4 regions of the Sphingomonas sp. SL1004 genome follow, and region 1 is predicted to be linked to each of the others. Evidence: predicted binding sites of a transcription regulator. Region 1 holds the regulator's gene; each other region holds the start of a gene.
The links. Region 1 encodes LexA, which represses DNA repair genes until DNA is damaged. Its sites were predicted from a motif close to GTTCCNCNCTTGTTCT; they were not measured.
Positions count from the first base shown of each region.

Region 2: the regulator LexA is predicted to act here: its motif matches at 1,033-1,048, upstream of AC3D24_RS21150 (ImuA family protein).
Region 3: the regulator LexA is predicted to act here: its motif matches at 2,033-2,048, upstream of AC3D24_RS08455 (ImuA family protein).
Region 4: the regulator LexA is predicted to act here: its motif matches at 1,409-1,424, upstream of AC3D24_RS13285 (MmcB family DNA repair protein).

Region 1 covers NZ_JBYMUX010000001.1:1,289,841-1,293,045, reverse strand. Annotated here, with positions in the region: gene AC3D24_RS05655 (ComEC/Rec2 family competence protein) at 1-641, shown strand, start outside; gene lexA (transcriptional repressor LexA) at 1,137-1,811, opposite strand; gene AC3D24_RS05645 (molybdopterin molybdotransferase MoeA) at 1,880-3,061, opposite strand.
Region 2 covers NZ_JBYMUX010000002.1:94,691-97,895, reverse strand. Annotated here, with positions in the region: gene AC3D24_RS21165 (HU family DNA-binding protein) at 1-213, opposite strand, end outside; gene AC3D24_RS21160 (hypothetical protein) at 255-431, shown strand; gene AC3D24_RS21155 (hypothetical protein) at 428-874, opposite strand; gene AC3D24_RS21150 (ImuA family protein) at 1,151-1,831, shown strand; gene AC3D24_RS21145 (Y-family DNA polymerase) at 1,746-3,205, shown strand, end outside.
Region 3 covers NZ_JBYMUX010000001.1:1,874,321-1,877,525, reverse strand. Annotated here, with positions in the region: gene AC3D24_RS08470 (hypothetical protein) at 1-98, shown strand, start outside; gene AC3D24_RS08465 (hypothetical protein) at 190-969, opposite strand; gene AC3D24_RS08460 (hypothetical protein) at 1,217-1,606, shown strand; gene AC3D24_RS08455 (ImuA family protein) at 2,067-2,828, shown strand; gene AC3D24_RS08450 (Y-family DNA polymerase) at 2,743-3,205, shown strand, end outside.
Region 4 covers NZ_JBYMUX010000001.1:2,931,935-2,935,139, forward strand. Annotated here, with positions in the region: gene AC3D24_RS13270 (PaaI family thioesterase) at 1-151, shown strand, start outside; gene AC3D24_RS13275 (DUF1491 family protein) at 148-474, shown strand; gene AC3D24_RS13280 (cell wall hydrolase) at 628-1,263, shown strand; gene AC3D24_RS13285 (MmcB family DNA repair protein) at 1,436-1,933, shown strand; gene AC3D24_RS13290 (ankyrin repeat domain-containing protein) at 2,079-2,687, opposite strand; gene AC3D24_RS13295 (SCO family protein) at 2,795-3,205, shown strand, end outside.

The sequences.
Region 1 (3,205 bases):
GGATTTGGATCGCGTTGTGGCGGACCCGGTGGCGGCGTCTGGGACTGCTGCCGCTGATGATCGGGGCAGTGTGGGCGCTGGCCACGCCGCCGCCCGATATTCTGGTGACGGGCGACGGCCGGCATGTCGCGGTCCGGACCGCTGCTGGCCTCTCGATGCTGCGGGACCGGGCGGGCGACTATACGCGGGATATGCTTGCCGAGAACGGTGGGGGCGACGGCGAGCCACTGCTGCTGGCCGACCAGCCCGATGCGCGGTGCAGTCGTGATCTTTGCGTCACCGATATTGCCGCGCGCGGACGGATGTGGCGGATTCTTGCGACCCGCAGCGCCTATATGGTCCCGATTGCCGAGTTCGTTGCAGCCTGTCGCGCGGCCGACGTCGTCGTCAGCGAACGCGGTCTGCCGAAGCGCTGCGTGCCGCGGTGGCTGAAGCTCGATCGACGCGTTCTGCAGCGGACGGGTGGAGTCGCGCTGACCTTGGGGACCGGGACGGTCGTGACGATCCTGAACGCGGGCGATCGCCATCCCTGGCGCGATCCGCCCATGCTCGAACGTACGGCACATTCGTTTAGACCGCGGCATGTCCGGTTTCATGATGCGGCGCCGGCGTTTCGCGCCAGCCGAGTCCGTCAAAAGTAGAATTGTCCACGCGAAGGCGCGAAGGCGCAAAGGCGCGAAGGTGATGCGACTCAGGAGACCTTCACACCTCCATGAACGATCAGCCCACGTCGGTTTCGGTGGTCTGCGAAGGCAAATAGACGCCAATCTAAGCACTACATCTTCGCGCCTCCGCGCCTCCGCGCGAACCAATTCTTCGGCTGCGTGGGAAGTTGGCGGCGATATGTTCGCGCAGAGGCGCAGAAGTGCAAAGATTGACGGTTCGAGTCGAGGTCGCGCTTATGCCTCGGAGCGTGAGAGAGTCTTCCGGACGCTTGATGGTGTTTGCTTGGGCGTGTCGAAAACTGGCCGCTTTTCGACCGCTCGGCCACGTCGCTTAGTTTGCCGAATAGGCCCGGTCGCTCTTGCCGGAGGGAAAGAGCGACTTGGCTTGCCGGCCTGGTGGTCGCTTTTTCCTGAGCAGCCAAAAAGCCGACTTCGGCCTGCATCGCGATGAAGCAGGCCGATCCCGGCAGTTCAGTCGTAGCGGCGCAGGATGCCGGAGAGCTTGCCCTGTACGCGGACCTGGGCGGGGGCATAGCGCTGCGGATCATAGGCCCGGTTGGCCGGATCGAGGCGGACCATCGCGCCTTCGCGGCGGAAGTATTTCAGGGTGGCTTCGCTGTCTTCGATCAGCGCGACGACGATCTCGCCATCGCGGGCGGTTTCGGTGCGGCGGATGAGGGCATAATCGCCGTCCAGGATGCCGGCTTCGACCATCGAGTCACCCGAGACCTCGAGCGCGTAATGTTCGCCAGAGCCGAGCAGTGCTGCGGGAACGGCAAGCATGGTGCTGCCTTCGAAGGCTTCGATCGGGACGCCGGCGGCGATGCGGCCGTGCAGCGGGATTTCGATCACGTCGTTCGCAGGCTGCGGTGCGGCGACAGCGGCCACAGTCTTCACGTTCGACGGCTTCGAAGGCGTTTTCTTTTCCGGGCGCTCCGGCATACGCAGCACTTCGAGCGCGCGTGCACGGTTCGGCAGACGACGGATGAAGTTACGTTCCTCAAGCGCGCTGATCAGACGGTGAACCCCCGACTTGGATTTCAGGTCGAGCGCGTCCTTCATCTCCTCGAACGACGGCGAGACACCGGTATCGTTGAGCCGGTCGTTGATGAAGCATACGAGTTCGTGCTGCTTGCGCGTGAGCATGGCGGTTCTCCGTCCGGAACAGACTGGGAACTTCTATGGAACATAATTAACGCCGTCAAGCGCTCGCTTCACGCAATGACGAGGATTTCCGCCGATTCGCCTTCTCTTGCGATCGGCGCGTTGCCCGCGCGAACGATGAGGCAGGTCGAACGCGCCAATGTCAGGAGCATCGAGCTGTCCTGGATCGTCGATGCATAGGCCTTGCCGTCGCGAAGTTCGGCACGGAGATAATCGGTGCGGGCGTTGTTCGCGGGCAGGTCTTCGCCGAGCAGCGCGTGACTCGTCTGCGGGAGTGGATCGCGGGCTCCGGCCATATGCGCGACGACCGGTTTGACGAACAACGTCGCCGTGACGAATGCCGAGACCGGGTTGCCGGGAAGGCCCAGGACCATCATCTCGCCGATCCGGCCGGCCATCATCGGCTTGCCCGGACGCAGCGCGATCCGCCAGAAGTCGATCGTGCCGCCGGCGGCCTCGATCGCCGGGCGGACGAGGTCGTGGTCACCGACCGAGGCTCCTCCAGTGGTGACCAGGAGGTCGGCTTCGACGCTGGCGAAGGCATCGCGCAGGATGTCGAGACGGTCGGGGAGGATCCCGAGGTCGATGATGTCGACGGGCATGTCGGCGAGCATCGCGGCGAGCATGATGCCGTTCGATTCGGGGAGCGCAACGCCGTCGGTGGTCGAGCCGGGGGGGACGAGTTCGTCTCCCGTCGCGGCGACGGCGACGCGGACGCGGCGGTTGACGGTCAGGCTGCCGTGGCCGCCGGTTGCGGCGACGGCGATGCGCGCGGGGCTGAGCCGGTCGCCAGCGGCGATCAGGCGGGTGCCGGTGGAGAAGTCCAGGCCCTTGCGACGGGTATTACGGCCTAGCGTCGGAGGGCCTTCGCCGGCCAGGATCAGCGTTTCGCCGTCACGCTCGGCTTCCTCCTGGACCATGACGCTGTCGGCGCCTTCGGGCATTGCCGCGCCGGTGAAGATGCGGGTTGCTTCGCCTGGACCGACCTTGCCGGTGAACGGGCGTCCCGCCGCGCTTTCGCCGATGACTTTCCAAGGGCCGGACATGTCGGCGAAGCGGATCGCGTAGCCGTCCATGGCGGAAAGATCTGCAGCGGGTTGCGTACGGCGGGCGAGGATGTCTTCAGCCGCCCAGCGGCCGGCGGCGTCGCGCAAGGGGACCGTCTCGTGGCCCACGCGGGGAGCCATGGCGAAGAGGCGGGACTGGGCTTCGGCGACGGGGACTAGGGTCATGCTGGGAACTCTGCGGCTGGGCGGTTTGGCTGAGTGAAGTATAGGAAGTATAGACGCTGGGAGCGGTTTGCCGGTTCGCACTCCGTACGGGAGAAGCGCCTGGTTGGCGGGCATGTTCCGTGCTTTGCCATGGGTTTGGCTTGT
Region 2 (3,205 bases), on a different contig from region 1:
AATCTTGATCGCTTCCCCAGTCGATGGATTACGGCCGGCTCGCTCTGGACGATCCTTGACCGAGAATTTGCCGAACCCTGGAATCGAGACCTCCTCGCCTTTCACAGCCGCTGCAGCGATCTGGTCGAAAACGGCCGTGATCGCCTTCTTCGCATCAGTTTCGTTCGAACCGGTCGCTTCCGCGACGCCCTTGGCCAGTTCACTTACGTTCATGCTATTCGTACTCCATTGGAAACACCGGCGGGATCTTAGCCGTGGCGAACGACGAGACAAAGACCGTACTGGACGACACGAGCGTTGCGGCGGTCCGTCTTATGCTGGGCAAGCTCGCGGATCACAGTGTCGCCGAAGTCTATGAGGCGACCGTAGGGCGGGGGCTGATCGCAGACCTTGCGGCCGAGGCGATGCGCGCCCGAAACATCGATATTTAGCGGCCAGCGATGCGTTCGCGCGTGACGCGGGGATCCTCGTAAAGATCGCGGATCGCCCGGAGCCGAAAGACATTCCACCAGCGCTGCCAGCGATGCTCGGCTGCATCGTGTATCATGTGGCAGCGCTGACATAGCGCCTTGAGGTTCGAAGACGCGCTGTTGCCTGGATCGTGATCGAGATGCGCGCAGGCCAGGACGACATAGGTCACCCGGATCGACGCCAGCACGAACCCTGTTTTCATGGAAATACGCTTGCCGCGGTCCGACCGCCAGCACCGGACATCGGCATCCCACCAGCGTCCGTCGCCCAAGTGAACTACACGGCGGAGATGTGGCCGGCCGCATCCCTCGCACTTGGCACCGGCGCGATCGAACCGGACGGTCTGCGAGAGTTGCCGCCAGTCGATCGGGTAGAGCCAGCGGTTCTCGGGTCGGATCGGCATGACGATTCTATGAGTCAGTCGCGTCCAGAACGAAAGCGAATTCGTTCCGGTCTGTTTACGGTTCGTTTCGCACCCGTTCCGTGCGGTGCTCAGCCGCGGTCAAGCGTAAAGAGTCCGGACCGTCGATATAAACTCGTTGACCAACGCCGGGCGGTAACGGAACATAAAGGGAACGAGTAGAGTCTAGCCACTATGTCATCCGTCGCCCACGAGTCCCCATCCCAAAGCATCGGGCATCTGCGTACGATCGCTACGCCGGTGGCCGACTACCGCATCATGCCGTTCGGCGTAGCCGCGATCGACGGCAGGCTTGGGGCCGGGGGCTTGCGTGCTGGCGCGCTTCACGAGGCGATCGCGCGCAGTGCGTCACCGGTAGACGATGCGGCAACCACGCTGTTCCTCGCCGGCATTGCAGCGCGTGAAGCCGTCAATGCCGGCGGTCCTGTCTTGTGGGCTACGGGCCGCACCGACCTCTACGCGCCGGCTTTGGCCCAAGCAGGTCTATCCTCGTCGGATGTTATCTACGCTCAGCCGTACGATGACGCGGCGTTGCTCGCCGTCATCGAGGACGCGGTTCGCGATGGCACCCCGTCGGCGATCGTCGCGGAAGCGAGCAAGGTGTCGATGGTCGCAACCCGCCGCCTGCAGCTGGTGGCAGCTGAAGCCGACATGCCGGTACTGCTCCTTCGTCGTCGACGTGGCCGTGACCAGGATCCTTTTTCTGAGCCTTCCGCTGCGTGGACGCGCTGGCGGATTGGCTCCGCGCCTTCGGCGCGGTTGGAAATCGCGGGTGTAGGACGAGCGAGATGGTCGGTCGAACTGACGCGGCAGCGCGGTGGTGAGGGCTTTTCCCTGATAGTGGAGGGCAGCGATGAGACGGGTCGTCTCGCTGTTCCTGCCGAACTTGGCCATCGAGCGGCTGAGACGGTTGGAACGGCCCGCTACGCGGCTGCCTGAACGGCTAGCCTTGCAATTACCGGTCGACGACGATCCGGGTGCCTGTTCGGTACCGCGGGGCGGCGGTTGGCGTCCTGGCGCTCGCTGGGCACGCGAGGGTGCACAATCCCGCGGGGATGTTGAGGCGCAGATCGCCGCGCTGCCAATCCATGCAAAGCCGCCCATGCGCGAGCTTGGCCGGCGATCAGAGGCGGCGAGCCACCCGTACAAGGCTTCGGCGCCTGCCATGCGTGCCATCGCGCCTGTAGTGCCGCCAATTGAGCACGCGCCGCTTGCGCTGGTCAGCAAGGTTGGCCGGCGCGAAGAGGTTGTGCACGCCTGCACCGGTGCACGAGCGCTCGGCATCCACCCCGGCATGGCCGCCACCCATGCACGAGCGCTGGTGTCGGATCTCGACTTCCGTCCAGCCGAGCCTGAAGCCGATGAAGCACTACTCGATCGCCTTGCGCTGTTGGCGGTCCGGCGCTGGTCGCCGATCGCGGCAGTGACGCCGGCCGACGGCCTTTGGATCGATCTCGCCGGCTGCGATCACCTGCATGGCGGGGAAGAGCGGTTCTGCCGTCGCCTGCTCGCCTTCTGCCGTCGCGCAGGCTTCACCGCCCGCGTGGCGGTCGCCGATACACCAGGCGCTGCGTACGCTCTGGCGCGCTTCGGCCGGGACGATCTGACGCGCGTCGAACCGCGTGGCACGGTCGAGGCGCTCAGCCCATTGCCTATTGCCGCGCTCCGCCTGACGCCCACAGCGCTGACTGCGGCGCGCAAATTCGGCTTCGAGCGGATTGCGGATCTCCTGCCGGTCGCACGCGGGCCGCTGGCGCGACGGCTGGGCCTACAGGCGATAACGCGGCTCGATCAGGCCTTGGGCGGGATGGCGGAGCCGATCACCCCGCGCGAGGATGCTGAGGTGCCGGCCGTCGAGCGTCGGCTACTGGAGCCGATCAGCACCGCCGAGGCGATCGAGCAGGTCATGGGTGACCTCCTGCGCGACCTCGCTGAGCTGCTACAGGCTAAGGGGCTTGGCGCCAGGTCGCTGCGCCTGACCGGTCTGTGTGTCGACGGTAGTGAGCAGATCGTCGCGGTCGGCACATCCCGGCCGACACGCGAAGTGACGCATCTCCTGCGGCTGCTGAAGCTGCGGATCGAGCGCATCGACCCAGGCATGGGGCTTGAGCAATTCTGGCTGGTGGCCCCACACACCGAGCCGCTTGATGCGGTCGACCTTGGTGCGGTCCTCGCCGGGGAGACATTGGTGCGCGATCCGTCGCGGCTGGTCGACCTCATCGCCGGACGGATCGGGGGGAACGCCGTCTTCCGCATAGCGCCCGTCGAAAGCCATGTCCCTGAACGGGCCGTTGTCCGCTCCGACCCAAACCT
Region 3 (3,205 bases), 580 kb from region 1:
TTGCGGACAAGCTGTCGGCCAACACATCAAACTCAGACGATCTCGAGGAGGCCCAGAAGGAAGGCGCTGAGGAGAGAGAAGAGGGTGGGCTATATTAAATGGGTTTGGGGCATTTGAAGCGTTTTGTGATCAAAACTTATTCAGAATGTCCCACTTCCATCTTCTAATCATATGCCGCTGGGTAAAGCGTTATGATTCACTGGCTGCGGCCTCCCTTTTAAGCATCACGTCCTTGAGCGTATTGCCTGCGATTCCCCCAGCAGCGACCGCCACCACGACATTGCCTACGAAGAATTCGACGATACCAACCACGCTGCCGAACGCGATCAGCGCTGACGTCGTCACCGGCAGTGCAGCGGTCACCTTACCGATCGCGACCTTCGCCTCTTGGCGAACGACGCGAAGCCGCTCGAGCAGAGGCTCGAGCGATCGACCTTGATCGACCGCCGCGATCAGATCGCCCAGCGCATGATGCAGCGCTCTCAGCTGCTGCAACGCTACCGCGCGATCGGCATCGACCGGGCCACCATTGTCCCAGGCAAGCTGTTCATCGTCGATCAACCGCTGCACGGCTTCCAGGGCAACAGGCGCTAACGCCTGAATGACAGCGGCGTGCTCGCGCAGGGAAGGGCGCCCGGTCCACGTCGCCGAACTGAGGGCATCCGGTCCTCGAACCTCGTCCCACAACGCCTTGAACTGCTCACGGACCATTTCACGCCGCAGAGTGCGATCCTTGGTCTCTCTCGCATGACGTACGAATGCCTCAAGGCTGGGCTGCGCCGCGACGAAAGCTGGCGCCAACGGCCGCAGGTCGGTCCGGCCAAGCAGCGCTCGGCGCAGCGCCTTGTAACGTGTGTCGTCCGCGAGATCCTGAATGCCATCGCAAGCGCCAAGGCATAGCGTTTGCAAACGCTGCAGCGCCTCCTCGTCGTTCAGCCCTTCCGGCCAGTGTGTTCCTGAATAGCCCATCGCATTCGATCCGTTTCGACTCAGCTGATCGTCGAATGCACGAATGCTTGCCTGTAGGACATAGCAAGAACATCAATGTGCCAGAACGTCGCTAGACAGACATACCGCCATCGATAATGTTGATGGACGGTACCGATGCCGATCCGCCCCGAACATGTCTTCCTGTACCCGGTCGATTGGCCCCAGTTATCGCCTCTGGTTCGCTTCGTGCGGGCAGGCGGACGCTGCGAACATTGCGGACGCCCGCATGGGCAACGGGTTTTTCCCCCTGGGTGACGGACGCTGGTGGGACAAGGGCCGGTCGTATTGGCGTAATGGCGACGGCCGGCGTGTTCGTCGACCGACCGAGAACATCCTCCACATGGGCAAATGGACACCGGTGATGCTAGCCTGCGCGCATCTCAATCATGACCCCAGCGACAGCGCGCTTCACCAGCAGGCAGCGCTCTACCAGCGCCGCCACATGATTTACGACGGTCCTGAGCATCGCCGTCGACGTTGGATGAACGCGCATTACCGGCGTGCGCTCGGCGATCTGTTCTACGGCCCATGTCCGATGCGGGGGGCGGACTGGATCACGCCGACATCCTTCAGCATGCTCGACGACAGCCGTTCACTATACGGGAGCGTACGGTAGCTTCGAGCACCGGATACGCCGTGCCGGCCGCATTCAGGCAAAAAAAGGGGCCGCCAAAAGCGACCCGGGAAGTTTTTAGGAGAGGATGCCTGAAAGGCGTCATCTTAGTATCCGGCAGGTCGGGCAATGGCGATTGCAAACCTGTCTAATCTGGATTGCATTTCGTTCACTTGGCGGAATGTTGGTGCCAAACTCGTTCCCTGATTCGCTCAATGACAGGGGCACTATTTACGAAGGCTCGACAGCGCGGGAAGCGGACTGGGTCCGGCACGCCGATCAGCATGCCCGATGACAGTCGTTCGCGTACGCGCAAGCACGGTAGCTCGGCTCCGCAGCACATAGCCAAACGCGCTTCGCAGCGTTCCTAGCCGGAACCTTATCTACATGAGCCTCGAGTCTGATGCTTGACCAAATGGTTCTGGTAACGGAACATAAAGGGAACATGTAGAGTCTAAAGATTATGATTACCGCCCTCGAGTCCCTGCCAACCACCATCGCCCACCTTCGGACAATCGCCACGCCGGTGGTAGATCACCGCATCATGCCGTTCGGTGTTCCCGCGCTCGACGATCGTCTCGCGAACAGAGGCCTTCGCGCCGGCGCGCTGCACGAGGTCGCCGCACAAAGCTGTTCGATGGTCGACGATGCCGCGGCAACGCTGTTCCTGGCCGGCATCGCCGCGCGAGAGGTAGCGCACACTGGCGGGCCCGTGCTGTGGGTGAGCTGTCGCAACGATCTCTATGCGCCGGGATTGGAGCAGGCGGGACTGGCGCCTGCCGAGTTGATTCACGCGCAACCACGTGACGATGCCGCCTTGCTGGCCGTCGTCGAGGACGCCGTCCGCGACGGAACGCCGTCAGCTGTGATCGCAGAGGTAAGTCGCATGTCGATGGTGGCGACGCGGCGCCTGCAACTGGTCGCGGCAGACGCTGACATTCCCGTTCTCATCCTGCGACGACGACGTAATCGCGAGCAGGATCCGCTCGCTGAGCCGTCCGCGGCCTGGACGCGCTGGCGGATCGCCAGTGCGTCGTCCGAGCGCCTGGGCGTCGCCGGCGTCGGCCGATCCCGGTGGCAGGTCGAGGTCGCACGGCAACGTGGCGGCGAAGCATTTTCGATGATTTTGGAGGGCTGCGATGAGACGGGTTGTCTCGCTGTTCCTGCCGCACTTGGCCATCGAACGGCTGAGACGGCTGGACCGGCACGCTACGCGGCCGCCTGAGCGGCCCGCGCTTCAGCTTCCCGTCGACGACGATCCCGGTGCGTGTTCGGTACCGCGGGGCGGCGGATGGCGGCCGGGCGCGCGGTGGGCGCGCGCTGACCTGCCAATCAGGCAGGATGTGGAAGGTGAGATCGCAGCGCTGCCCGCGCATGCCAAACCGCCCATGCGTGAGCTTGGCCGGCGCTCGGAGGCGGCGAACCATCCGTTCCACGGACCAGCGCCAGCAGACCGTCACGACAGGGTCGCGGCGACCGTTGCCGCGTTCCACAGGGCGCCGCTCGCGCTGGTGGGCAAGGTCGGCCGGCGCGAAGAGGTGGTGGCCGCCTGCGAAGGCGCAGCCGCGTTAGGGATCACGATCGGGATGGCCGCGACCCATG
Region 4 (3,205 bases), 1.6 Mb from region 1:
GGGACGTTGGATCAGCGGCAAGCGACGCGTGTTCGTTGCCGATGCGCGGCTGATCGATGCGGACGGCGAAGAGGCGGCGCGCGGTACCGGCACGTTCATGCGCTCGCGGATCGCGCTTGCCGGCTTGCCGGGATACCGGGCGCTGGCATGAGCGGCAGGCTGCCCAGCGGCGTGCTCGTCAGTGCCCTCCTCCGGCGAGTAAACGATGCTGGCGGGTTCGGCGCAGTGATGGCGAAAGGCGATGCACAGGGCGGTGCGATCCTCGTCATCGCAGTCGACAAGGGCGCCCCTCCCCGGCTTCTGGAGCGCGGAATCGGGGCCGACGGACGGACTACGTTGATCGACTCGACTCCGGCCGAGGACCTTGACGGCTATTGGCGGCGGCGGCGTGCGCGCGACCCCGATTTGTGGGTCGTCGAGGTGGACATCGCAGCGGCGGAACGGTTCGCCGCTGAAACGATCCTCGACGATTGACTCGAAAGCCCCCCCAATAGAGGGGAATTGCAACATTGATCGGCGTTGTGCTGGGACGGGTGCGATCCGGATCGGTTACGCAGTCGGGGGGATGCCTGGACGATCGGCTTGTACGATTGCCTCCACGGTCCAACCGCACCTGAATAAGTTTGAATGACGATTTTGCAGCGGGCCGCGACTATCGCAGCCATAACTTTCTCACTGGCTGGCCTGCTCGGCAACAGCGCACCCGGTCAGGCGACCGGTCTCGATCGTTCCACGGTCAATCTCACCGCTCTCGCAAATCTAAACGCCCTCTCCCCGCAGAATGTTCCGCAGATCGCTCCCGCCGCAACGACCGTTGCTGCAGTTGAGCCGGTCGCTGCTGCCGAGGAAGAAGAATTCGACACGCTCGCCCAGGCCGTTGCCGCGCAGGATAGCGCCGCCGCCGACGAAGCGCTCCAGTGCCTTGCCGGCGCGATCTATTTCGAATCGAAGGGCGAGCCGCTGACCGGCCAGCTCGCAGTGGCCGAAGTCATCATCAACCGCGCCAAGTCAGGTCGTTTCCCCGCCGACGTCTGCGCCGTCGTCAAGCAGCGCGGCCAGTTCAGCTTCGTCCGCGGTGGCCAGATCCCCAACATCAACGCCGGCACCGCCTATCGTACCGCGATCGCAGTCGCCAAGGTCGCGCTCGCCAGCGCATGGAACAGCCCCGCCGAGAAGGCGCTGTACTTCAACACCCCCGATCGCCGCCCTTCGGTCCGTGCGGTCAAGGTCGCCTCGATCGGCAACCACGTCTTCTACCGTTGATACGACCCCGGCCCCGTTCGTGCTGAGCGAAGTCGAAGCACCTTTACTCGGAGCGCACCCTTCGACTTCGCTCAGGGCGAACGGGTAAGGGGCGGGCCGACAATCCTCTAAAACCACGACGACAATCCGTGAATGAGCTTGCCTCGTTCGCGGATTGTTCTATTTCCGGGGCATGCTCGACATGCCGCCGGACTCCTGCATCGACGAACCCGGATCGCCGCTTTGCGCCGCCGACGTGGCACGGGGCGTCATTCGGATGTTGCTCCGCCACGACCTCACCGCGATGACCGAAGTTCCGCTCGATGGTGGCCGTCGGGCCGACCTGATGGCGGTCGATGCGCGCGGGCAGATCGTGATCGTCGAGATCAAGGTGTCGCGCGCCGACCTGCTCGGCGACGGGAAATGGCCGGATTATCTGGGGCATTGCGACCGGTATTTCTGGGCAGTGCCGGCGGGGTTCGACGTCGGACCGCTGCATGGCCCCGCCTTCCTGCCCGAGCGGACCGGGATCATCGTCGCGGACCGCTACGACGCGGCGATCGTGCGCGAGGCGCATACCATCCCCCTGCCCGCGCATGTTCGCAAACGCTGTACGCTGGCGTTTGCCAGGCGGGCGGCGCGGCGGTTGATCGCGCAGATGGACCCCGATGCGGACGGGCTGGCGTTCTGAAGGCGAGATAATCCTCGCTTGCCAGGGGGGGGGCGGCTGGCGCTTGCCAGATGGAGCGGGAGGAAGCGGTAACCTCTGCTCCCTGTCCTCCCCCTCCGTCATCTTCGGCGCCACCTCCCGATGGCGGGGGAGGATCAGAAGACAGTCAGAATTTCGGGCCCGAGACGGCCTTCTTCACCGTCTTCGGCGCATCCTCCAGCAGCTTCGACACGATTGGATTGCGGCCGTCCTGCTTGGCGTAATCGCGCGCCGACATGCCGGCCATGATATCCGCCTGGTCGGGATCGGCCTTCTCGTTCAGCAGCGCCCGGATCATGCCGACGTCACGGCGCTGCACCGCACGGATCAGCGGCGTCTCGCCTGCCGAGTTCGCCAGGTTCGGGTTCGCGCCTGCCGCGGTGAGGATCGGGATCATCCCGGTCTGGCCGAGTGTCACCGCCAGCAACAGCGGCGTGTTGCCCTTGCCGTCGCGCAGATTGGCGTCGGCACCCTTTTGCAGCAGGAAGCGCAGATAGACTTCGTCGCCGCGCTTGATGACGATGTGGAGCGCGCCCTCCCCGCTGGTCACGTCGCGCGTGTTGATGATGTTGCTGCCGGGCTTGCCGAGCATCTCCAGCACTTCGTTGTTCTTGGTATCGCGGACCGCGGACAGGAACTTGTACCCCTCCGACTGGCCCTGCGCGAAGGACGGCGTGGCAACGCAGGCCAGCGCCGGCGTCAGGAGGGTGGCGGCGAGCATCAGGCGAATACGCATCGAGAGACTTCCTTGGTTCGTCCTGGATATCGGGCGACGGTTGCGCCGCTCATGATCTGGCGCGACGCTTGCGCCGCTGGGGCTAACAGATCAAGGCTGGCGGCATCATGAACCTGCGTTTCCTCTTCCTCCCCGCGCTTGCGCTGTCGGCATGCACCGCATCGGCCCCCCCTGCCAAGCCGCCCCTCGAAGGCGCCCGGATCGGCGGGCCTTTCGCCTTGACCGACCAGAATAGGCAGGCCGTGACCGAGCGCAATTTCGCCGGCAAATACCGGATCATGTATTTCGGCTACACCTTCTGTCCCGATGTGTGTCCGACGGATGTCCAGGCGATCGGCGCCGCGGTGAAAAAGCTCGAGGCGAGCGATCCGGTGATCGCCGCCAAGATCGTGCCGGTGTTCGTGACCGTCGATCCAGCGCGCGATACGCCTGCCGTGCTCAAGCAGTTCGTCTCCGCCTTCCACCCGCGCATGGTCGGGCTGACCGGCAGCGCCGAGGCGATCGAGCGGATCAAGACC